3 regions of the Amycolatopsis sp. cmx-11-12 genome follow, and region 1 is predicted to be linked to each of the others. Evidence: predicted binding sites of a transcription regulator. Region 1 holds the regulator's gene; each other region holds the start of a gene.

Region 1 (7,720 bases):
CCGGGCAGGCGGCTACGTCAGCGTCGAAGTCCCGCAACGGCCCCGGATGTGGCGGTACTTCTCGCCGGCGACCGCGCCACACGACGACGGGACGATGGAGTTCCACGTGCACGCCGTGCGCGGCGGCTGGGTCTCGCGCGCGATCGTCCACCACACCCGGGTCGGCGACGTCTGGCGCCTCGGCCCCTCGCTCGGCGCGCTTTCGGTGCACCACACGGAAAGCCGTCCGCTGCTGATGATCGGCGGGGGCACCGGGATCGCGCCGCTGCTCGCCCTGCTCGACGACATGTCGCGCTGGAAGCACAACCCGCCGGTGCACCTGTTCTTCGGCGGCCGCAAACCGGAAGACCTCTACGCCCTCGACGACCTGCGCGGGCTGACCGTCACCTGCCCTTGGCTGACGGTGACCCCGGTGACCGAGGAAGGCACCATCACCGGCGGCGACCGCGGCACGCTGGCCATGGCGGTCACGCAGCGCGGCGAGTGGAAGGACCGCGACGTGTACGTCGCCGGGTCTCCGGCGATGATCCGCGCGACGATCGCGAAACTGCTCGCCGCGGGCACGGACCTGGCGAGGATCAAGTACGACCCCTTCACCCTGGATTGACCGGGTGATTCGTTCGTATTAGGCCATTCGGCTGTTCTACCTGGGCCCTATGCAGCAGTAGGTCTGTGAATCATTGACCGCGGTCACCGTCGGATTTATGGTCTAGACCACATTGCTCCCCTCACGGGAACACCGTCGTTCCACCCCAGGAGCCGGCATGACCGTCAAACGCAAACTCGTGGCAGCCGCCGCCGGTGCGATCCTCGCCCCGATCGCCATCGTGGCCATCCCGCAGGTGGCCAGCGCGCACGGCTACGTGCTGACCCCGCCCAGCCGCCAGGCGAACTGCGCCCAGGGCAAGGTTTCCGGCTGCGGCAGCATCGTCTACGAACCGCAGAGTGTCGAGGGCCCCAAGGGGCTCCGCAGCTGCAACGGCGGCCTCCCGGGGTTCGCGCAGCTCAACGACGAATCGAAGCCGTGGCCAGCCGCCTCGGTCGGCAACAGCGTGACCTTCAACTGGAAGTTCACCGCCTACCACCGGACCAAGAACTACGAGTACTACATCGGCGGCACCAAGATCGCCGACATCAGCGGGAACAACTCCGCGCCGAAGGATCCGACGTCCCACACGGTGAGCTTGAACGGCTTCAGCGGCCGCCAGAAGGTGCTCGCCATCTGGAACATCGCGGACACGCCGATGGCCTTCTACAGCTGCGTCGACCTGCAGATCGGCGGCGGCAACCCGCCCACCAGCACCAGCAACCCGCCGACCACCAGCAATCCGCCGACGACGTCGAACCCGCCGAGTAGCACCACCAACCCGCCCACCGGCGGCACCTGGGCGGCCGGGACGGCGTACACGGTCGGCAGCACGGTCACCTACGGCGGTGCGAGCTACCGGTGCCAGCTGGCGCATACGGCGATCCAGGGCTGGGAACCGCCGAACACACCTGCTCTCTGGACTCGCCAGTGAAGCTCGGCCTGATACTCGTCGCCGGTCTCGTGGCCCTCGCGGGCTGCGGGGCCGGTGATGGCTCACCCACCACCGCCGGCGCCCCGATCTCCCCGGTCCCCCAGTCGGCGACGGGCGCCCCGGCGTCCGCGGAGTACAACGACGCCGACGTGATGTTCCTGCAGATGATGATCGCCCACAACAGCCAGGGCCTGGAGATCGTCAAGCTGGTGCACGCCAAACAGGCGCAGAAGCAGGAGCTCAAGGATCTCGCGGCCGCCATCGAGGCGACACAGCAGACCGAGAGCTCCGACATGCGGAACTGGCTGAAGTCCTGGGGTAAACCCGAGACGGGTTCGATGGATCCGAACGCGCACCATCATCACGGTGGCGACGGGCTCACGGACAAGGGCCTGCTCGAAGCGCTGTCCAAAAAGGACGGTAAGGAGTTCACCCTCGACTTCGCCGACATCTTCGTCGCGCACCAGCACAACGGGGTCGCGCTGGCCAGGACCGAGCTGAAGGACGGCAAGAACCCGGAGGCGAAGGCGTTGGCCCAGCGGGTCATGGACTCGCGCACCGGCGAGGTCCAGCAGATCCGGACCCTGGTCCCCGCCTGACGACCGCAATTAGTCACCTACTTGCGCCGGAACACCTTCCGGCGCTAGACCCCGGTCAGGGCAAGTAGGTGACTAATTGCGATCTTTCGCAACTAGAGGTCTAAACGATGCCGCCTGCTGGCGTTGTGGGCTCGCTGTCCACCGGCGATCTCGCGTGATTGGACAGCGATCTCGCGTGATTGCGCGGAGATCACGCGTGACTGGACGGAGATCTCGCAAGTAGGTGACTAATTGCGTTTTTTGGGCTTCCAGACGACCAAGGCGGTCTGCTGCCGCAAGGGCACGAGGTCCTTGCGGTAGGAGGCGTGCACGGCCGCGGCCGTCTGTTCGGCGGAGACGTACGCGGCCGTGAGTTCCTCGGTCAGTTCGGCGATCCGCGCGCGGAGAGCGTCGACCTGGTTCTCCAGCTCGATGATCCGCTTGATGCCCGCGAGGTTGACACCGTCCTCTTGGGACAGTCGCTGCACTTCGCGCAGCAACGCGATGTCCCGCATGGAGTAACGGCGTCCACCACCGGAGGTCCGGCCCGGCGACACGAGACCCTGGCGGTCGTAGGACCGCAGGGTCTGCGCGTGCAGGCCGGAGAGCTGCGCCGCCACCGAAATGACGAACACCGGGGTGTCCTCGTCCGCACCGTCGTGCGGCAGCCCGCCGAACATCGTGCTCACCTGCCTTCGAGAAGTTCGGTGATCTCCGGTCGCGGGTCGTGCTCGGACATGGCCTCCGCGTAGGCCTCCAAGGCCTCACGGGCCTTGTCGTCCAATTTGGACGGGATAGCCGCTTGCAGGGTGACCAGCAGATCGCCCTGTGCGCCGTCCCGTTTGGCGATTCCCTTGCCGCGCACGCGAAGCACGCGACCACTGGCCGTACCCTGCGGCACCTTCAGCGAGACCTTGCCCTCGAGTGTCGGCACGGTGATCGTGCCGCCGAGGGCCAGTTCCGCGAAGGAAACCGGCACGGTGATCGTCAGGTCGAGGTTCTGCCGCCCGAACACCGGATGCGGCGCGACGTGCACGCGGACGTACAGATCGCCCGGCTGCGCGCCGCCTCGGCCCGGTTCACCCTGGCCGGCCAACCGGATCCGCTGGTCGTCGGCGACGCCCGGCGGGATCCGCACGGTCAGCGTGCGGGTGCGGGTGCTGACGCCCTCGCCCGCGCATTCCGGGCAGGGGTCGTCGATGATCGTGCCGCGGCCGCGGCAATCGCGGCACGGCTCGGAGAACGCGAACGCGCCCTGGCTCCGGCTGACCAGCCCGCTGCCCTGGCAGGTCGAACACGTCCTCGGGGAAGTCCCCGGCTTCGCGCCGTTCCCGCCGCAGGTGGAACAGGTCGCCGGGCTCGACAGCCGCAGCGGCAGGGTCGCGCCCTTGACCGCCTCGGTGAAGTCGATCCGGACGTCGGTCTCCACGTCCGCGCCGCGCTGCGGCCGGTTCGCGGTGGCACCGGCGGCGCCACGACGGCCGAAGAGACCGCCGAGGATGTCGCCGAGCCCGCCGAAACCGGCCTGCTGCTGACCACCCGACTGGCCGAAGATGTCGCCGACGTCGAACCCGCCGCCACCGGCGCCACCGCCCGGGAAGCCGAAGCCACTGGGACCGCCGGAGCCGAAGAGGCGCCGGGCCTCGTCGTACTCCTTGCGCTTGGACGTGTCGGAAAGGACGCCGTAGGCCTCGGAGACCGCTTTGAACTTCTTCTCCGCCTCCGCGTTGCCCGCGTTGGCGTCGGGGTGGTTCTCCTTGGCCAGCTTGCGATAGGCCTTTTTGATCTCGTCCGCGGTGGCGTCGGAGGAGACGCCCAGCTCACGGTAGAAGTCCTTACCGATCCATTCCCGTGCACTCACCGAACGTCTCCTCCTTTCACGCCGTATCGCCGATCAGCGGTTGTTCTCATCGAAGAGCTCGCCGTCGAGCGGCAGCTCGCCACCGACGGGCGGGTCGACCGGGGTGGCCTGCGCCTCCGGTGCGGGGGCCGCGCCGGGTTCGTGGTCGGTGACCCCGACCAGCGCCGCGCGAAGCACGCGCTCGCCGAAGCGGTAACCACGGCGCATGACCGTGGTTACCGTCGGGCCCGCGACGTCCGGAGAGGTGCTGTGCTGGACGGCCTCGTGCACGCTCGGGTCGAAGGCTTCGCCCTCGGCACCGAACGGTTCGAGACCCGACCGCTGCAAGCTCCCGACCAGCTTCTCGCCGACCGCCTTGAAGGCACCGGTCAGATCGCCGTGCTGCTCCGCGCGCTCGAGGTCGTCGAGCAGCGGGAGCAGGTCACCGACGACCGACGCCTTCGCGCCGGCGACGACCTGTTCGCGGTCGCGGTCCACGCGCTTGCGGTAGTTGGCGTACTCCGCCTGGAGACGCTGGAGGTCGGCGGTGCGTTCCGCCAGCTCCTTCTCCAGGCCGGTGGCCACCGACACCGAATCGTCCACAATGGACTCCCCGAGGCTGGGGCCCGCGTGTGTCGCGGGCTCCGGCGCTTCGGCCACTACGGGCTCTTCGACAGGGGCAGCGTGCTTCGGGCCGTCTTGGGGTTCGGCTGCCGGGGCGGCCGGACGGACCTCACCGGTCAGCGGGTCGATCCGCCGCCGATCCCGCACGACCACCGGTTCCTCCGGGCCCCGGCCCTCGGTTTCGTCGTAGCGTCCCGTCACTTCTTGTCCTTCTTGTCCTGCTCGTCCTCTTCGACGATCTCGGCGTCGACGACGTCGTCGGCCTTGGCCTGCGAACCGGTGCCCGCGCCGGCGGAACCGGTCGCGCCTTCACCGGCGGTGGCGTCATCGGCGGCGTTGCCCGCCGCGTTGGCGTAGAGCGCGGTGCCGAGCTCCTGCGAAGCGGTGTTCAGCTTCTCGATGGACTCGCGGATCTTCGCCGAGTCGGTGCCCTTGAGCGCCTCGTTGGCCTCGTCGATCGCGGACTTCACCTTGCCCTTGAGTTCCTCGGGCAGCTTGTCCTCGTTGTCCTTGACGAACTTCTCCGTCTGGTAGACGAGGGTCTCCGCCTGGTTGCGGGTCTCCGCCTCCTCGCGGCGCTGCTTGTCCTCTTCGGCGTGCGCCTCGGCGTCCTTGACCATGCGCTCGATGTCGTCCTTCGGCAGCGCGGAGCCACCGGTGATCGTCATCGACTGCTCCTTGTTCGTGCCGAGGTCCTTCGCGAGGACGTGCACGATGCCGTTGGCGTCGATGTCGAAGGTGACCTCGATCTGCGGCACGCCACGCGGCGCGGGCGGGAGACCGGTCAGCTCGAACATGCCGAGCTTCTTGTTGTGCGCGGCGATCTCGCGCTCACCCTGAAACACCTGGATCTGCACCGACGGCTGGTTGTCGTCCGCGGTGGAGAAGATCTCCGAACGCTTGGTCGGGATCGTGGTGTTGCGCTCGATGAGCTTGGTGAACACGCCGCCCTTGGTCTCGATGCCCAGCGAAAGCGGGGTCACGTCGAGCAGCAGGACGTCCTTGACCTCACCCTTGAGCACACCGGCCTGGAGCGCGGCGCCGACGGCGACGACCTCGTCCGGGTTCACGCCCTTGTTCGGCTCGCGGCCGCCGGTCAGCTCCTTGACCAGGTCCGACACGGCCGGCATGCGGGTGGAACCACCCACGAGCACGACGTGGTCGATGTCGCCGACGGCGACACCCGCGTCACGGATGACGTTGTTGAACGGCTTGCGGGTGCGCTCGAGCAGGTCCGAGGTGATCTTCTGGAACTCGGCGCGGGAAAGCTGCTCGTCGAGGAACAGCGGGTTCTTGTCCGAGTCCACGGTGATGTACGGCAGGTTGATGCCCGCGGAGTTCGAACTGGACAGCTCGATCTTCGCCTTCTCGGCAGCCTCACGGATGCGCTGGAGCGCCATCTTGTCCTTGGTGAGGTCGATGCCGTTGGAGGCCTTGAACTTGTCGACCAGCCAGGTGACGATGCGCTCGTCCCAGTCGTCACCGCCGAGGTGGTTGTCACCGGAGGTCGCGCGGACCTCGACGACGCCCTCACCGATCTCCAGGAGCGAGACGTCGAACGTGCCGCCACCGAGGTCGAAGACCAGGATGGTCTGTTCCTTCTCGCCCTTGTCGAGGCCGTACGCCAGCGCCGCCGCGGTGGGCTCGTTGACGATGCGGAGCACGTTCAGGCCGGCGATCTGCCCGGCTTCCTTGGTGGCCTGCCGCTGCGCGTCCTCGAAGTAGGCGGGGACGGTGATGACCGCGTCGGTGATGGTCTCGCCCAGGTACGCCTCCGCGTCGCGCTTGAGTTTCATCAGCACCCGGGCGCTGATCTCCTGCGAGGTGTAGGCCTTGCCGTCGATCTCGGTCTTCCAGTCGGTGCCGACGTGCCGCTTGACCGACCTGATGGTCCGGTCGACGTTCGTCACGGCCTGGTTCTTGGCAGGCTGACCGGTCAGCACTTCGCCGTTCTTGGCGAAGGCGACGATGGACGGGGTGGTGCGTGAACCTTCAGAGTTGGCGATGACCGTCGGCTCGCCGCCCTCAAGGACAGCGACGACCGAGTTGGTCGTGCCGAGGTCGATGCCGACCGCTCGCGCCATGGTGTGTTCCTCCTGCTAGTTCGTGACCTGCGGGTTCACTCCCACCTTGAGTGGGTGTCACGCAAGTTCTATCGGGATGATGCGGCTTCCGTCAAGCCGGACTTGAGTCGCCTGCACTCAACCTTGTATCCGGGTCAACGAGCGACCTGGGCGTCTTGTTCCCGGCCTAGTGGCAGATCTTGTCCGGAGCGGGTGTGACCCCGCTCACCAGGTACTTCACCTCTTCGGTACGCACGCAGGCCGAGTTGAGCAGCCCCGTGTGCCCGTACCCGGCGTTGACCAGCAACGTCGAGTTCTCGATGTTCCGCGCGAGCCCCTTCGCCCACACCAGCGGTGTCGCCGGATCGTGTTCACCGCCGACCACGAGGATCGGCGCCGCACCCCGCACCTTCTGCGGCCGCGGCGGGTACGCGGGGGTGACGGGCCAGCCCGCGCATCCGCTCGCGAGGTCCCAGAACTCCGAGTACCGCCAGCTGTGCGGGGCCACGGTCTTGATCAGCCCCTGCATCACCCTCGCCTCGGCGTAGGAGGTGAAGGCCGGTCCGAAGTCGTGGCAGCCGATCGCGCGGTATGCGCCGTAGGACGGGTCCAGCTGTGAGTAGGGCAGTAGCCCGGACGCGTCCGGCTTCTCCGCCGTCGCCTTGCTCAAGTCCGGCCAGAACGCCGGCAGGATGATCCAGCCGTAGACACCGGTCGCCAGTTCCTCGGCTGTCACGTTCCGTCCGAGTTCGGAGGACGGGACACCGCCCGGCGTCGCCATGAGCGCGTCGTAGGTGGCGAGGACGTCTTTGCCGCGAAGCGCGCACTCGTCCGACGTCGTGCACCACTGGGCGAAGTCCTTGAGCGCGCCTTCGGTCGCGATGGCCTCGTCGAGGATCGCCTGCCGCGTCGGCAGCGAATGGTTGATGGCGCCGTCGAGCACCATCGTGCGGATGCGCTTCGGATACTTCTCCGCGTACGCCGCGCCGAGTTCGGAACCGTAGGAGACACCGAGCCAGTTGACCTTCGGCTCACCAAGGGCGACCCGGATCGACTCGATGTCGTCCGCCGCGTTCCAAGTGTCCACTTTGGACA
Region 2 (7,720 bases), on a different contig from region 1:
TCGTCGAAGGTGGTGAGCTGCCCCGTCGCCGAAAGCGCGTCCGGCGGCAGTCCGAGCTTGGTGACGGCCGCCCGGCCCGCCGCCTCCCGCAACCGCTCCCCGCGCCCGAGCAGCACCCCGGGCAGGGCGAGTTCCCCTTCGAAGGGCTCGGCGGCTCGTGGCGCGACTCCCAGCAGCACGGTTCTGGTGCCGGGAGCGAACCTCACCACCAGCACGTCCACGGACACCGGCGTCGACTCGATCACGCGTTGATTGTCGACCTTGCCTCCGCGACCCGGTAACCGGCCCTGTCGGGGCCGTACCCGGCGACCGCCACCGGCAGCCGGGCACCGAACCACGCCAGCGGATCCGGTAGCCCGACGGCGACGTGACCGTCATCGGGCACGACCCGCAGGCCGGTCGCGTCGAGATGGGTCACCGCGAGCGCGTCCACGCCGTCGCAGACCGCGATCGCGTAGTCCAGGAGCGCCTCGTCGAGATCGCCCGCCCGCCACGCGCCCTGGTACTCACCGGTGTCGTTGTGCGCCTCGGGGAACCGGGCGAGCACGGAGGCGGACTCGGTGGGGAGCGGCCCCGCGCCGTGCCGGGTGAGGTAGGTCCGCGTGACACCCAGTACGGCGTGCGGGCGCCCGCCCAGTAGTTCGCGGGCGTTGTGCGGGGTGGTGGTGGACCAGGTCGTATGCGGGTGGAACCCGTGATGCTGGTCGAGGAGAGCCCCCTGCGCTCCCTCGAAAACCAGCCGCCCGGAATCCGCGAGCCGACCCGTTTCGCCGCTGTCGGTGATCCGCACCGCGTCCGCGAAATCGCGGTACAGCGCCACCAGTTCGTCCACGCTGTGCGGCGAAGTGGCGAGCGGGGCGTAGAACCGGGCAAGCGCGTCGAGCTTGCGCCGCAGCACCGACGGCCGGGCGCAGTCCGCGACCGTCGGCGCGTCACCCGGTGTCCCGAGCACCTCCTGGCTCTCCACCACATCGCCCGGCGCGGCCCCGGGCAACAGCGAGTACCAGACGGTCTCGCCGATGCCCTTCCCGCACGAACCATGCCGTTTCGCGCCGCGCGCCTCCTCTCTCGCCCGATTGGCGTGGATGTGGAACGGGGTCGTGAGCAGCGCCTGCCCGTCCACGCTCAGCAGCGAGAGCGGATTCCGGACGCCGACGGTTTCCAGCTGCCGGGCTTCGGCGGCCAACGCGAACGGCTCGACCAGCACGAACCGCGAAAGGTGGGTGGGCACCTCGGCGAACGTGCCCGCCCCGAACTGACTGAAGGTGTGATGGCGTCCGTTCGCGACGACGTTGTGCGCGGCCTGCGCACCCCCGTTGAAGCGGACGACGGCGGTGGTCGGCCGGTCGGCGCAGAGCGCGTCGACCACGGCTCCCTTGCCTTCGTCGCCGAAGCCGAGCCCGACCACCACCACATGTCCGTCGAGGAGGTTCACCGCAGCACCACGTCGTCCGGGCCGGCGAGCTCGGGCACCGCCGAGGTCACGACAGTCCTGGTACCCAGTTTCGCCAGTGCCTTGCCGACCGCCCTGCTCTCGGCCACCGAACCGACGTCCGTGAGGTCGGCGAGAGCCCGATCGACGTCGACGACCTGTTCCTCCAGCCCGATCGTGGCCGCGATCAGTTCGCACACCGCGCCGGGGTCGTCGAGTTTGAGGAAGTTCTGGCCGAGCAGGCCGCTCCAGTGCTCGCCGATCTCCGGGTCGTTGTAGTACGACGACTGGTTCGGCAGCACGAAGTAGACGTGCCACTTGCGGGCCAGCTCCCGGTACACCGAAGCGGGATCGATGTCCTCCCGCACGTCGTCACCGAGCACCCGGCGGATGTGGCGGGCCTCCAGCGCGGGCTTGTTCAGCTCGTCGCCGATGATGAACAGGTAGCCCTTGCGGCCGCGGTTCTGCCACGCGTCGGTGACCACGTGCCGGGCCATGAAGTACGCGGCCAGTTCGTAGGACTCGCTCTTCTGGCCGCCGCCACCGCCTTCGAGGAAGATCGTGCGCAGCTGTTCGTCCATCCGGTTGTCCGATTCGAACTGCCCGATCTGCAACGGGACCCGGTCGCTGTCGGCGTCGCCGATCGCGCCGAACAGGACCTGCGGGTCGGTCAGATAGCCTCGGCGCTTCAGCAGGCCGTGCAGTTTGCCGAGCTTGCCCTGCATGATCCGCGGCACGCGGCGCATCGAGCCGGTGACGTCGAACAGCACCGCGATCGGCGTCGAATCGGCGTGGTCGGCCGAATCCCGGCACTCGCGGACGGCGTTCGCCGGATCGAGTGCTCGTGCGGCCTTCCACGTGGAAGCGGGCTTCTTGCGAAGACCGGCGCTGTAGCCGAAATCGTCCTCGCCCTTGGCCGCGCGGAAGGTCTTCGCGGCGGCGTAGGCGTTGTCGTCCCAGTGTCCGTGTCCCATGGTCAAACTCCTGTCTCGGGGATGATGAACGGTCGGAAGGTGCGGGGCCCGTACAGCTCGCCGAGCAGGTCGTCGTACTCGTCGAGCAGATCGGCGGCGTCGGGCCGCCGTCCCGGGGATTCCTGGGTGCACCACGTCGCGAACTCGCGTTGCCGGGTTTCCTGTGGTGCCAGCAGGGAAAGCATCAGGCTGTGCAGCATGTGGACGTCGGTGGCCGCGGTCATCGGTAGTCCTTTGTGGACCTCGGGCGGGTAGTCGAGGGACTGGTCGGCCGCAAGGGGGAGCGCACCGTCTTCGACGGCGAAGGACCAGCCGGCCAGGACGATGCCGTGCTGCTCGGGGTGGACCAGCACGTTGTCCGCGGTGAGATGGCCGTGGACGACACCCGCGCGGTGCGCGCCCGCCACCGCGCGCAGCAGACGCCGGTGCATCCAGGCGTAGTCGCGGCCGTCGAGACCGTCCGGGTAGGCCTTAGCGATGTCGGCGAGGGTGATGAACCCGTCGACGAGCGGATCGAGGACGCTGAACGCGCGGTCGCCCCGCGCCACCGGACCCGAGGTGTCGAGCAGTCGCGGATAGTACGGGCGCAGCCAGCGGTGGCGTTCGGTGAAGCCGTCGAGCGTGCGCAACGCCGCCCATTCGGCGTGGATCAGCGGATTGAGTGCCGGGTTGCGCACGATTTTGACCAGATGAGGGCCGGTGGTGCGATAGGTCGTCGCGATGCTGCCCACCGCGTGCGGCTGGGTGAGGGTGTACGCCGCTGTCGCGGTGGTGACCGTTCGATGGCGGGATTGCTTCCAGTCGGCATAGAGGCGATTGAGGGTGGCGGCCGCCTTATGGGCCCGCGGGTCGCCGGGATTGCGGTCCGGGTGCAGCGCGGCCGCCAATTCGCGGTAGCGGTGGCTGGCGAACAGAGTGGCCGCGTCGACCGAGTTCTCGATCATCGTCACGGCTGCGTCCCTGGTGAGCATAGTTTGAGTCTATACGACTCTTACTTGGTGTGACAAGAGGATCCCCGGAAATGATCTCGTCGGCATAAATCCCGTGCCCGCCGGTCCGCGCGATGCCTACCCTGGAGCGACTGTCCGGGGGTGATCGGCGATATTCCAGGAACTGTCGCGGGAAGGCGAGCGGCGAGCCCGAGCTGTGGCGGGCCTGGTCGTCCTGGGAGTCGTTCTGGGGGTTCTCGCGGCCTTCCTCGGTCGATGGACCGCCGAGGGGCTGGCCGGTACCTACGCCGTGCGCGCGGTGGTCAGCGAGGTGGACTCCACGACCACTGAAGGACAGAACGGTCCGCACACCACCTATGAGGTCCAGGCGATCACCGAAGACCGTCGTGTGATCGAACTGCCGGTAAGGGCGGAATTCAGCCGCGGGGAGCCCGTGGTCGCCCGGCTTTCCTCACTGACGGACCGGGTGCAGTCCGTGCGCGGCGTGACCGCCGAAGTGGAAGCCCATCACCCGTGGGAGAAGATCGCCGCGATGTCAGTAGGCGGTTTGCTCCTGGTGGTCGGCGTCATCGTGGCGTGGTCGGTCCGCCGTCCACTGTCGGCCAGGCTGGGGACGCCGCGAGCGTTGCCGTCGTTCCTGGCCGGTGTCGTCCTGGCCGCGTTCGTCGTGCTGACGCCGGTCGGCTTCGGCGGGACGGCCTATCGTGCGGGGGTCGATCCCCACCTGAAGCTGTGGAAGTACGGGCGTGAGGCCGGGGAGCCCCCGGCGGTCAGGAGGGGGGAGACCCTCGTGGCCGGGGACCTGACACTGCGCGTGACCGGTCTCGTGCCGGAGCCACCTGAAGGGGCTGCGGCGTGGCTGGGCGATTTCCGGGTCCTCGCGCTTCGGGTCGAGGCGACCGGGCTGGGCGATACCTCACTGAAGCTGTCCGCCGACGCGCACGGCGAGCCGGAGCGGGTCGAAGGCTGCGCGGGTGCTCCGGGCGCTTTCGACGGCACCGCGGGCCTGGTCTGTTTCGTGGTCCCGCCCGGCTACCGTCCTGGATACCTGCTCGTCGGGGAACGCGACCGTGAAGTGTTGTTGGTGCTGTAGGCGAGAAGGGGACTCCTTGTCGGGGAAACGAAGGGCGGCCGGAATCTTTTGGCAGGTGTTGATGGCCGTGGTCCCGTTCTTCGTCCTGATGGGTGCCGTCTGGTGGGCAGTCGGCGACGACGTGCGTGAGTTGAGCACCGGCGAGGACGTCGCGGTCATCGAGATATCGGGATGTACCTCGGAGGGATCGCCGGTGAACGGTCAGGCCCCGTACTGCAAAGGAAAGTGGCGGTTCGCCGACGGGCGCGTCGGCGGTGGCAGGATCTTCGGCGGCGCAACCGCCGAAGGTGACACGGTGTTCGCCGGCGACGGGTTCGCCTATCGGTCGAAGTCGTCGCTGATCTGGAGTGTGGTCATGATCGGCGCGGTCGGGGTCGGCATGCTGGGCGTGGTGATCGGGGTCGGGGTGGCTTACCTGCGGGACAAGGCCCGGCGGCTTCGTGAGTGACCACAGCCAACTGCGGCAAGGTGACCGCGCCCCGGGAAGGGTTCTCCTCCCCGGGGCAGAAGTTCGAGGCGTGCACCATGCACGGCGCGAACCGCAGGACCCCGATCGTCCGGGGCGGCTGAGGTTCAGGAGCGGGTCGCCTCGATCTGCCGTTCGTCCTCGGTCGAGCAGCTGGTCACCGGATCGTTCGGCCCGCTCCCGCACGTCCAGGCGCCGATCACCACCGGCCCGGGGCCCTGCGGCGAAGCGGCTTCGGCGGGGGTCAGCTTGGTGAAGTAGTCCGTGAGCACCTGCGTCGCTTCGGCGCAGTCGGTCTTCCCGTGCGCGACGACCTTGTTCTTCGCGCCCTGGAGCCCGGTGACCTCGCCGCACGGTGTTCCGGCGGGCGCTTTTTCGGCGGCGGGGGACGACGGCGCCGGCGCGGCCGACGGGGCGGGATCGGCACCGCAGCCGCTCAGCACGGCGACGGCCAGCAAGACGGGGAGTGCGGAGAAGCTCTTCATGGGCCCTTCTTCTCGGGGATGGTTCATTCGACGGGTACGACGGCGGCGAACACGTTCTGCTCGCCCTTGCTGCAACTGGTGCCGCCTTGGGCGGCGGGAGCGCCGGAGACGCACAGCCACCCGTCGACGGTCTCGCTGACCGGCTCGTCCGAGCCCGCGGACTGGCGTCCGGCGATCGTCTTGTGGAACGAGCCGACGACCCCGGTCGCGTCCGCGCAGGAGACCCCGGGCCCGTTGAGCACCTGGAGGGTCAACCCGCTCGCCGCGGTGACCGTCCCGCACGAACCCTGTACCGGTTCAGCGGGCTTGGGTTCGGTGGCGGCTTTCGGGGCACTGGACGGACTCGGCGCGGTCTGCGAAGGGATCGGCGGTACCGACGCGCTGGTCACGTTCGAAGGGACTGTGGGCGGCGAGACCGACATGGAGGTGACAGGCGGTGGCGGATCTTCGCCCGAACAGGCGGCGAGCGCTCCCGCGGCGGCACAGGCCGCGAACAGGCGCCGCCACGTTCCCGTGGTCGTCGAGACGGGCAAGGCGATCCTTTCGTCGGCCGTTCCTGGCCTGCCCATTCTGGCCTGGGCGAGCCCGATGCCGTGGCATTGAGCCACGTTCGATTCGCGGGAGGTTATCGCGCCGACGGCGCGGCGGTACGCGAGGACTGCTCGATCACTGTCCATTGTGGACGATTAACATGCCGTTCACAACGCGACAACACCCCGCTGTCGTCGCGAACCGATCGGACGAATCCGGCGCCGGGTCGTTAACGCCAGGCCCTGTTCTGCCGAAAACAAAGGTAGCGCTCCGGCGTGTCCCAAGTCCCCGTCACCGAAACCGTGAGAGCGATGAAGACCGACGAACAGAACGATCCCGCGTCATTCGAGGCCACCGCACCGGCGAGCGCGGACCTGCCACCCACGGCACCGTGCACCGTCGTCTGGTGCGGCGGCCGCCCGTACGTCCTGGAGAGTTCCACCGGCCACACCCGCTGGATGGGTACCGACCATCGGGGCAGGCCCGTGGCGCTGACCAGCGCGGACCTGCAACGCCGCGGCTGGAGCCACACCCGGGCCAGCTGACGCGGGAGAAGCTGCCACCGCTGGATAGGCTGAGCGGGTGAGTACGCCCCCCGAACCGAGCGTGACCAGCGAAGAGCCTTCTTTGCTGCGGCAGGCCCTGAACGTTCCCAACATGCTTTCGATCCTCCGGCTCGCCGGAGTGCCGGTCTTCCTGTGGCTGCTCCTCGGCCCGAAGGAGGACGGCTGGGCGCTCGCGCTGCTCGTGTTCAGCGCGCTCACCGACTGGCTCGACGGCAAACTCGCCCGCTGGCTCAACCAGATGTCGCGGCTCGGTCAGCTGCTCGACCCCGCCGCGGACAGGCTCTACATCCTCGCGATCCTCATCGCCTTCCTGATCCGCGACATCGTCCCGTGGTGGGTGGTGGTCCCGCTGGTCGTCCGCGAGGCGGTGCTGGGGGTCTGCGTGCTGCTGCTGCGGCATCGCGGGTTCGCCCCGCCGGAGGTCACCTACATCGGCAAGGGCGCCACCTTCGTGCTGATGTACGCCTTCCCGCTCCTGCTGCTCACCCAGGGTGGTTCCGACATCGCCGCGATCGCCCGCCCGATCGGCTACGCCTTCACGGCGTGGGGTGCGGTCCTGTACGTCTATTCGGGCGTGCTTTACGTCGTCCAGACGATCCGGGCCCTGCGAACAGCCGATCGCGACTAGCTTCCGGGAGGCGCCGGGCGCTCGCCCCGGCGGGATGCGAAACTGCGCGCGTCGGTTTCGAGCGAGGGCAGCAGAAAGGGGAGCGGCGTTGTCCACTCCAGAAGAACTGCGTTACACCGAAGAGCACGAGTGGGTCTCCGTGCGCGACGGAGCGCTCGTGCGCGTGGGCATCACGGAGTACGCCCAGGACCAGCTCGGTGACGTGGTGTTCGTCGACCTGCCGGAGGTCGGCAAGCAGGTCGGCTCCGGCGACGCGTTCGGCGAGGTCGAATCGACCAAGAGCGTTTCGGAGCTGTTCGCCCCGCTCGACGGCGAGGTGGTCGCGGTCAACGACGCGGTGACCGAGTCGCCCGAGCTGATCAACAGCGACCCCTATGGTGAGGGCTGGCTGATCGAGCTCCGTCTCGACGACGCGAGCACGGTCGAATCCCTGCTCGAGGCCGAGGCGTACCAGGCACTGATCAAGGAATAGCCGCAGGCCGCGGCGCTGGGGTCCGAGTAGGGGGAGCCGCGGACCGGAGATTCGATCAGGCACGGTACGTTTGTCCTCTGCACGTTCTTGAGTAGTGGCAACACACATGCGTTAGGAGAGCTC
Region 3 (7,720 bases), on a different contig from region 1:
CCGCCTTCAGCACCTGCAGTGTTCCGGCGGAGAGGTTGCCCCAGGTCGTCGGGACGAAGCGGTAGAAGCAGCCGTCCGAGGTGTCTTCGGTCAGGTAGACGACCTTGCGCACCGGGTCGGCCGCCGCGGCCTCGTGCTTGAACTTCCCCATCGCGGGCCGCTGGACGGCGGCCGTGGCCGGACCGTTCGGCTGGCACTCGTAGACGAATCCGAGGTCGACCTCCTCACAGGAAAGCCAGGTGTTCCAAGGAGTCTTGCCGCCCGCGCAGTTCTGGCGCGTGTTCGCCAGGATGCGGTGGGCGCCGGTGATGTTCCCGCTCGCGTCGAACCTGACCGCGCTCGCGCCGCCGCCAGGGGTGATCTCCGAGTTCGAAACGTAGATCCAGCCGCTGCCGTCGGCGAACACCGCGCCGCCGTCCGGGGCGCTGTGCCAGGTGTAACCGGTGCTCGCGACCTTCTGGCCGGAGCGCGCGATGACCCGGCTGGTGAAACCCGCGGGCAGCTGGATTCCGTTCGCGTCGGCCGCCTGGAGCGCGCCGTACGGGCTGGGTCCGTTCTGTGCGGGAGCGGCCAAGGCCGTCCCCGAAAGCCGGTTGCCGAACGCCGTGACACCGGCGCCGACCACGGCCGCGCGCAGGAAATTCCGTCGCTTCACTCATGCCTCCAAGGCATCCGCTGATGTGGTGGTGCGGGAAAGGAGCGGCTCGGAGGTTACGGGTGGAACGGGACTTCCAGGTGAATTCGCGGCGTATTCACCGCGAGAAGGGAACTTTCGTAGGAAACCCTGGCTCAACACGATTTCCTTCGCCTTGCGCAGACCTGGCGCTTCGTCCCCGCCGCGCTGTTCCGCGATGTCGATGGCGAAGAGTATCCGGTCGAGCGGGGCACATCCTCCATTGCGGTGGTGTCGGCGTCCGATCAGGTGACGCCAGGCGACGAGATGGTCGTCGAGTCCCGGCTCCCCCGGAACGGCCCGCAATAACACGCGGAGCAGGACTCTCATCTGGTTTTCGTTGCTGGGCAAGGTGTTCCGGGCCAAGGTGTCGGCCAAGGTGCTGCGCGACTGACCGGTCGCGGCGGCCAGTGCGCGGATGCTGAGACCGCTTCGGTCGCGGAGTTCGCGCAGGTGTGCCATGAACTCCGATTCGGTGTTCACCGGCGTGTCCGCGCGGGCACGGGACGGCCGAGGACGGCACCGAGCAGGGTGACCGCGATCCCGGCCGCGATCGGTGCGCTCGTGCCGGCGAAGGTCAGCAGGGTGGTGAATGCGGTGAGAATGCTCAGACAGGCGATCTGACCGGCCGAAACGCACCTGCGCTTCGGCAGCAGGGGGTACAGAATTCCGTGACTCATGACCTTGCCCTCTCAAGGCTCAGTGGCCGCACCCGGCGGGGTGGCACGGAATCTACGTTATCAAACCGTGATATGAAGTTTAAGACTGATTAATGTCCGGATCCGTCCGGATCTCGAATGCCGAAAGCCCCGGATCCTGAGTGGGATCCGGGGCTTCGGCCTCGCGCTGTTACGCCGCTTGGGCGACCGGAGCCGTCGCCGGGGCCAGCGCGATGTCCAGCACGTCGCGGACGTTCGCCACGGCGTGCACGTCCAGCCGCGCCAGCACTTCGGCCGGGACGTCGTCGAGATCCGGCTCGTTGCGCTGCGGGATGATCACCGTCTTCATCCCGGCCCGGTGCGCGGCCAGTAGCTTCTGCTTGACCCCGCCGATCGGCAGCACGCGTCCGGTCAGCGACACCTCACCGGTCATCGCGACGTCCGACTTCACGACCCGGCCCGAAAGCAGGGACGCCAGCGCGGTCGTCATCGTGATGCCGGCACTCGGCCCGTCCTTGGGCACCGCGCCGGCCGGGACGTGCACGTGGATGCCGCGGTCCTTCAGGTCGCCGACCGGCAGTTCCAGCTCGGCGCCGTGCGAGCGCAGGTAGGACAGCGCGATCTGCACCGACTCCTTCATCACGTCACCCAGCTGACCGGTCAGCGACAACCCGGTCGAGCCGGATTCCGGATCCGCCAGCGACGCCTCGATGTAGAGGACGTCACCGCCGGCACCGGTCACCGCCAGGCCGGTCGCCACGCCGGGGGTCGACGTGCGCTGCGTCGACGCGGGTAGCGAGGACTCCGGCAGGTGCCGTGGGCGGCCGAGGTAGGTCTCGAGCCCGTCCGCGTCGATGGTCAGCGGCAGCTCGACCTCGTCCAGCGCTACCTTGGTCGCCACCTTGCGCAGCACCTTCGCGATGGTCCGGTTCGCGTTGCGCACCCCGGCTTCCCGCGTGTACTCGGCGGCGATCCGGCTGAACGCGTCGTCGGTCAGCGTGACGTCGTCCTCGCCGAGGCCCGCGCGGTCCAGCTCGCGGGGGAGCAGGTGGTCGCGGGCGATGGTGACCTTTTCGTGCTCGGTGTAGCCGTCGAGGGTGACCAGCTCCATCCGGTCCAGCAGCGGTCCGGGGATGGTTTCGAGCGCGTTCGCCGTCGCGAGGAACACGACGTCGGACAGGTCCAGCTCGACCTCGAGGTAGTGGTCGCGGAACGTGTGGTTCTGCTCCGGGTCCAGCACCTCCAGCAGCGCGGCCGTCGGGTCGCCGCGGTAGTCGGCGCCGACCTTGTCGATCTCGTCGAGCAGCACGACCGGGTTCATCGAGCCCGCTTCCTTGATGGCGCGGACGATCCGGCCGGGCAGCGCGCCGACGTAGGTGCGGCGGTGACCGCGGATCTCGGCCTCGTCGCGGATGCCGCCGAGCGCCACCCGGACGAACTTGCGGCCCATCGCCTTCGCCACGGACTCGCCGAGCGACGTCTTGCCGACCCCGGGAGGACCGGCGAGCGCCAGCACCGTGCCAGCCCCTCGCCCACCACCATCCTCAACGGAGCTTCGCCCTGCCTTGATCCCGCGGCGTCCGCCGACCGGCCCGAGCCCCGGCTCCGCGCGGCGTTTGCGGACGGCCAAGTACTCGATGATGCGTTCCTTCACGTCGTCGAGACCGGCGTGATCGGCGTCGAGGATGTCGCGCGCGGCGGCGATGTCGTGGACGTCCGTGGTGCGCTCGTTCCACGGCAGTTCGAGGACGGTGTCCAGCCACGTACGGATCCAGCCGCCCTCGGGGGACTGGTCCGACGTCCGCTCCAGCTTGTCCACTTCGGACAGTGCGGCCTTCTTGACGGCGTCCGGCAGCTCGGCGGCCTCGACACGGGCGCGGTAGTCGTCGTCGTTGGCGGTGCCGTCGAGTTCGCCCAGCTCCTTGCGGATCGCTTCGAGCTGGCGGCGCAGCAGAAACTCCTTCTGCTGCTTCTCCATGCCCTCCTGGACGTCCTTGCGGATGGTGTCGGTGACCTCGAGCTCGGCCAGCTGCTCGCGGCTCCATTCGAGGGCCTTTTCGAGCCGTGCCGAAACATCGAGCGTGGAGAGCAGCTCGAGCTTCTGCTCGGTTTTCAGGTACGACGAGTTGCCCGCGAGGTCGGCGAGCGCGGACGGGTCCTCGACCTCCTGGACGGCGTCGATCATCTGCCAGCCGCCCCGCTGCTGGAGGATCGCGAGGACGACGCTCTTGTACTCGGTCGCGAGCTTCGCGGAATCGTCGTCGGTGGTCTCGGTGGCGACCTCGGCGTGGACCCAGCGGGCGGCGCCGGGACCGTCGGCGATCCGGCCGACGACGGCGCGGCGGGTACCGCGCAACAGCACCGCGGTTTTGCCGCCCGGCACGCGGCCGATGCGCTCGACGGTCGCGATGGTGCCGAGCTCGGCGTACTCGCCGTGGACGCGGGGAACGATCAGCACCTCGGCCTTGGTGGCGGCGCTGGACCGGATCCCCGGGAAGGAAGCCTGGGCAGGCGTGTTGGCCTGGGCGGACTCCACCGCGGCGCGCGTCTCCGTGTCGGCGAGGTCGAGCGGGACGATCATGCCCGGCAGCACGACGTCGTCATCGAGCGGGAGGACGGGCAGGAGGCGGTTGTCGGTCATCTGTGCACTCCTCGGTTAGTTGAGTCTGTCTAGCTCAACTCTCCGATCGACCCGTTTGTTTCCTCCTCGCGTTCGCCGTCAGCGATCACCCGCCCCTCCGACCTCTGTACCCCAACGCGGCGCGGTTAGCCCGCTAAAGTCGCCGCGTCGGGATAAGAGGTCGGACGTCAGGGGTGGGTGGCGACACCGCACCAGGCGAACGGCCGGGCGCCCAGTTCGTCCCGTCGCAGTTCTCGTACCGGCCGCCAGTCGGGCAGGTGGACGACGCCGGGCTCCAGCAGCGGCCAGTCCCCGAAGAGGGGTTCGATCTCCTCGCGGTCCCGCATCCACACCGGGTTGCTCGTCTTCCGGTACTGCTCGACCATCCAGCGGAGCCCGTCGGCGTCCTCGCCGGTCTGGCCCCCGAAGCTCATATGCGACAGCCCCAGCCAGCTGCCCGGCGCCAACGCGTTCCGGTAGGTCGCGACCAGCGCGGGCGGGTCGTCGTGCGGCCCGGCGAAGTGCAGTACGGCCATCATCATCAGGCACACCGGCTGCGAGAAGTCGATCAGTCGCAGCGTTTCCGGATGTCGCAGGACGTCCTTGGGCCGCCGCATGTCCGCGTGGACGATCCCGGCCCAGTCGGTCGCCTCGTGCCGTTCGAGGATCAGTTCCGCGTGCGCCACCGCCACCGGCTCGTAGTCGACGTACACGACCTTCGCCGTATCGCCCGGCTCCAGCTCCTCTTCGAGGATCTCGTGCACGTTCCCGGCGGTCGGGACACCGGAACCGAGATCGATGAACTGCCGGATCCCGGCGTTCAGCGCCGCGCGCACGACGCGATTCATGAACTCGCGGTTGTGCCGCGCGCCCGGTTTGACCCACCGCCACTGCCGTTCCAGCGCGCGGGCGAACTCGCGGTCGACGGCCCAGTTGTGGTTCCCGCCGAGGAACCAGTCGTAGATCCTCGCCGCGGACGGCTTTTCGGTGTCGACCCCGGTCGGCGCCACCGGGGCCGCGTCATCGTCCCTGGTCACAGAAACCCCCTGATCTTCGAAGATCAGCCTATCGCCGGTCAGGGCACCGCGGGCCGCCGCTGCCAGTACGTCCAGAGCGGCCGGTAGCCCTGCGCGTACCAGAACGGCGTCGAGCGCGGGTTGGCCAGCGCGTGGTGCAGCAGCACGGCTTCGGTCCCGCATTCGTCGAAGACCTGGTGCGCGTGCGCGGCGAGCGCCGACCCCACCCCGCTCGACCGCGCCGGTTCCGCCACCGCCAGCGACGACAGGTAGCCGACCCGGTCGGCCGCGACCCGGTCGCCGATCCACGACGTCTCGTCGGGGAACTGCACCCGCACCATGCCCAGCGCGCGTCCGTACAGCTCGGCGATCCACAGTGTCGGATTTTCCCGGCCCAGCTGTTTCGACAGGTCCGCGGTGATCGCTTCCTCCGCGCCCTCGCGCAAAGTGACAGAACCGAACTGCGCGTCATAACGCTGCAATTCCAGCTCGAGCCCGACGGCGGTTTCGAGATCATCCGCTTCGGCAGGCCGGATGTGCACTCCGGGCGTGGCGGGCGGTCCCGTCACGGCCAGCCGGTCGGCCGGGCGGACCGCGATCACCAGCACCGGCGCGAATCCGCGGCGCAGCAATTCGGCCGAGCCGGGCGAATCGCGGCTGGGCCGCACCACGGTCGCCGCCGTTTCGACATCTCCAGGTGGGGCGACCGCCTTCAGATGTTCATCCCATCGGGTGAGTAATGCGTCAAGGGCCGCTTCGGGGCGGGGGCCGGTGAGCCGTGCTTCGAGGCGATGCTCGACGAGGGCCCGCCACGGAGAGTCAACAGAATCGGGGCCCGCTTCAGTCCGTACCGACAATCCGGCGGCGGCCGAGTCGCCTTCTGTCGCGGAGAGTGACACGGAGCCCTCGACAGGCTCCAGTGCAGGCATTTCGGGGAGCAGGACGTCCACGGTGGCGAGCCGCTCGGCATGCCCGGCGGCGATGGCGTGGCTATTCATAGGACTATTCAAGCCCCTACTGACGGGTCCGCCGGGAACTTCACGAGATTGGCTCGGCCGTGGCGCCACGTGACTTCCGGTAGTCGGAAGGAACGCGAATAACGCTCCCATTTCACCCCTTGGTCCACGCAGGTCAGCGCGACGCGCCCATTGTTAACCCTGGGGTGATCTCATACTGTCTCGAATGGGACTTGGGTACGCCCTCCGGGGTACTGTATTGCCCTCGTCCCCGAGGTCGCGGTAGGACAAGACCGGTTGGGCAGCCGGGAAGGAAGGTCGGATGCCGGACACGAACGGCAGGCCCGTGAGCGCCGCACAGGCGGCACCGGGCAAGGGAGGGGCCGTTACGGAGGCTCGTACCGACGAGCGACGATTCCGCGTCTACACCTTCGCAGTCCTCACCATGGGCATCGCCGCCGCGGCCGCGGTCAGCCTGTGGCTGGACTTCGAAGCCTCGGACGACCTGTTGTGGATCGGGCCGATCCTCGCGCTCGCGTTCCTGCTGGCCGAACAACTCGGGATCAACGTCGACGTCCGCAGCGGCATCTCGTGGACGATCTCGTTCACCGAGATTCCCCTGGTCATCGGCTTCTTCGTCGCACCATTCGAAGTCGTGCTCGCCGCGCATCTCGCGGCGGGCATCGGAACCCTGCTGGCGCGCAAGGTCGCCGGCCGCGTCCTCTACAACGCTGGCGCCTTCCTGTTGGAGATCACCGGCGCGTTCGCCGTGGCAGGACTGGTGAAACAGGCCTCCGGCGCCCACGACATGACCTGGATCGCCGCGCTGGCAGGCACTTTGACCGCGCCGCTGGTCAGCACGCTGCTCGCGCTCGCCGCCGTCCGCGTGCTGCGCCGCCGCATGCGGGTCAGCACCGCGATCCGGCTGACCGGCCGCATCCTCGTCGTCGGATTCGTCAACGCCTCGGTCGGTCTTTCCGGATATTTGGTCATTTCCGGTACTCCGAAGGCCTGGCCGCTCGTGCTGGCCGTCTTCCTCGGGCTCACCGCGTTGTACTGGGCGTATTCGGATCTGCTCCGCGAACAGCGCGACATGGAAGCGCTATCCGACGTCAGCCTGATGGTCGCGCGCTCTGGTCAACAGGCCGCCGCGCGGCCCGCCGGGCGAGCCGACGAACTCGTCGGCGGGGTGGACGTCCGCGAATGGGCGACCATCGCCGAACGCATCAAGGACCAGCTGGCCGCCGGCCGGGTCGTGCTCAGGCTGCGGCTGGAACCCAAGGACACCATGCGGATGGTCGTCGCGGGTGACGAACTGCCGCCCGTGGACCCGGCCGCCGACGACCCGTTGCTGCGCCTGCCCGGCGCGCACGTCCGGCATTTCCGGATCACCGAAGCCAATCCCGACGTCCGCTCCGCGTTGCTCGACCGCGGCGCGCAGGAGGCGCTGGTCGTCCCGCTGCGCAGTGCGAACCAGCTCCTCGGCGTCGTAGAAGCGCACGACAGGCTGTCCCGCTGGCGTGGTTTCGGCAAGTACGACGTCCAGCTGCTCGGCACGATGGCCAGCCACCTCGCGACGTCGCTGGACAACCGGCGCCTGCTCGCGACCCTGCGCCACGACGCCTACCACGATCCGCTGACCGGCCTGCTCAACCGGCCGGGATTCCGCCAGGTCGCCAAGGAACCGTTGCGGGAACAGGTCGACGCGGTCGTGCTGCGGGTCGACCTCGACGTCTTCTCCACCGTCAGCGACGCGCTCGGTTACGTGTGGGCCGACAGGATGGTCATCGCCGCCG

The links. The regulator HspR, encoded in region 1, represses chaperone genes until heat shock. The targets are predictions, from matches to a motif close to ANNTTGAGTNNNNNNNACTCAANNT.
Region 2: the regulator HspR is predicted to act here: its motif matches at 3,378-3,402, upstream of ACLARN_RS11310 (adenylate cyclase).
Region 3: the regulator HspR is predicted to act here: its motif matches at 3,990-4,014, upstream of lon (endopeptidase La).

The regions. Positions count from the first base shown of each region.
Region 1 is NZ_JADNQM010000016.1:65,061-72,780, forward strand. Features, by position in the region: gene ACLARN_RS22340 (FAD-binding oxidoreductase) at 1-607, shown strand, start outside; gene ACLARN_RS22345 (lytic polysaccharide monooxygenase) at 765-1,520, shown strand; gene ACLARN_RS22350 (DUF305 domain-containing protein) at 1,517-2,119, shown strand; gene ACLARN_RS22355 (heat shock protein transcriptional repressor HspR) at 2,347-2,778, opposite strand; gene dnaJ (molecular chaperone DnaJ) at 2,784-3,959, opposite strand; gene grpE (nucleotide exchange factor GrpE) at 3,993-4,763, opposite strand; gene dnaK (molecular chaperone DnaK) at 4,760-6,646, opposite strand; gene ACLARN_RS22375 (alpha/beta hydrolase) at 6,813-7,720, opposite strand, start outside.
Region 2 is NZ_JADNQM010000007.1:1,531-9,250, forward strand. Features, by position in the region: gene ACLARN_RS11295 (NUDIX domain-containing protein) at 1-245, opposite strand, end outside; gene ACLARN_RS11300 (adenylosuccinate synthetase) at 242-1,435, opposite strand; gene ACLARN_RS11305 (hypothetical protein) at 1,432-2,406, opposite strand; gene ACLARN_RS11310 (adenylate cyclase) at 2,409-3,377, opposite strand; gene ACLARN_RS11315 (hypothetical protein) at 3,553-4,449, shown strand; gene ACLARN_RS11320 (hypothetical protein) at 4,511-4,897, shown strand; gene ACLARN_RS11325 (hypothetical protein) at 4,894-5,019, shown strand; gene ACLARN_RS11330 (hypothetical protein) at 5,023-5,400, opposite strand; gene ACLARN_RS11335 (hypothetical protein) at 5,424-5,642, opposite strand; gene ACLARN_RS11340 (hypothetical protein) at 5,635-6,003, shown strand; gene ACLARN_RS11345 (hypothetical protein) at 6,243-6,476, shown strand; gene ACLARN_RS11350 (CDP-alcohol phosphatidyltransferase family protein) at 6,514-7,125, shown strand; gene gcvH (glycine cleavage system protein GcvH) at 7,214-7,597, shown strand.
Region 3 is NZ_JADNQM010000002.1:239,969-247,688, reverse strand. Features, by position in the region: gene ACLARN_RS03605 (alkaline phosphatase PhoX) at 1-655, opposite strand, end outside; gene ACLARN_RS03600 (helix-turn-helix domain-containing protein) at 656-1,156, opposite strand; gene ACLARN_RS03595 (hypothetical protein) at 1,153-1,353, opposite strand; gene lon (endopeptidase La) at 1,523-3,973, opposite strand; gene ACLARN_RS03585 (SAM-dependent methyltransferase) at 4,141-4,989, opposite strand; gene ACLARN_RS03580 (GNAT family N-acetyltransferase) at 5,028-5,966, opposite strand; gene ACLARN_RS03575 (bifunctional diguanylate cyclase/phosphodiesterase) at 6,247-7,720, shown strand, end outside.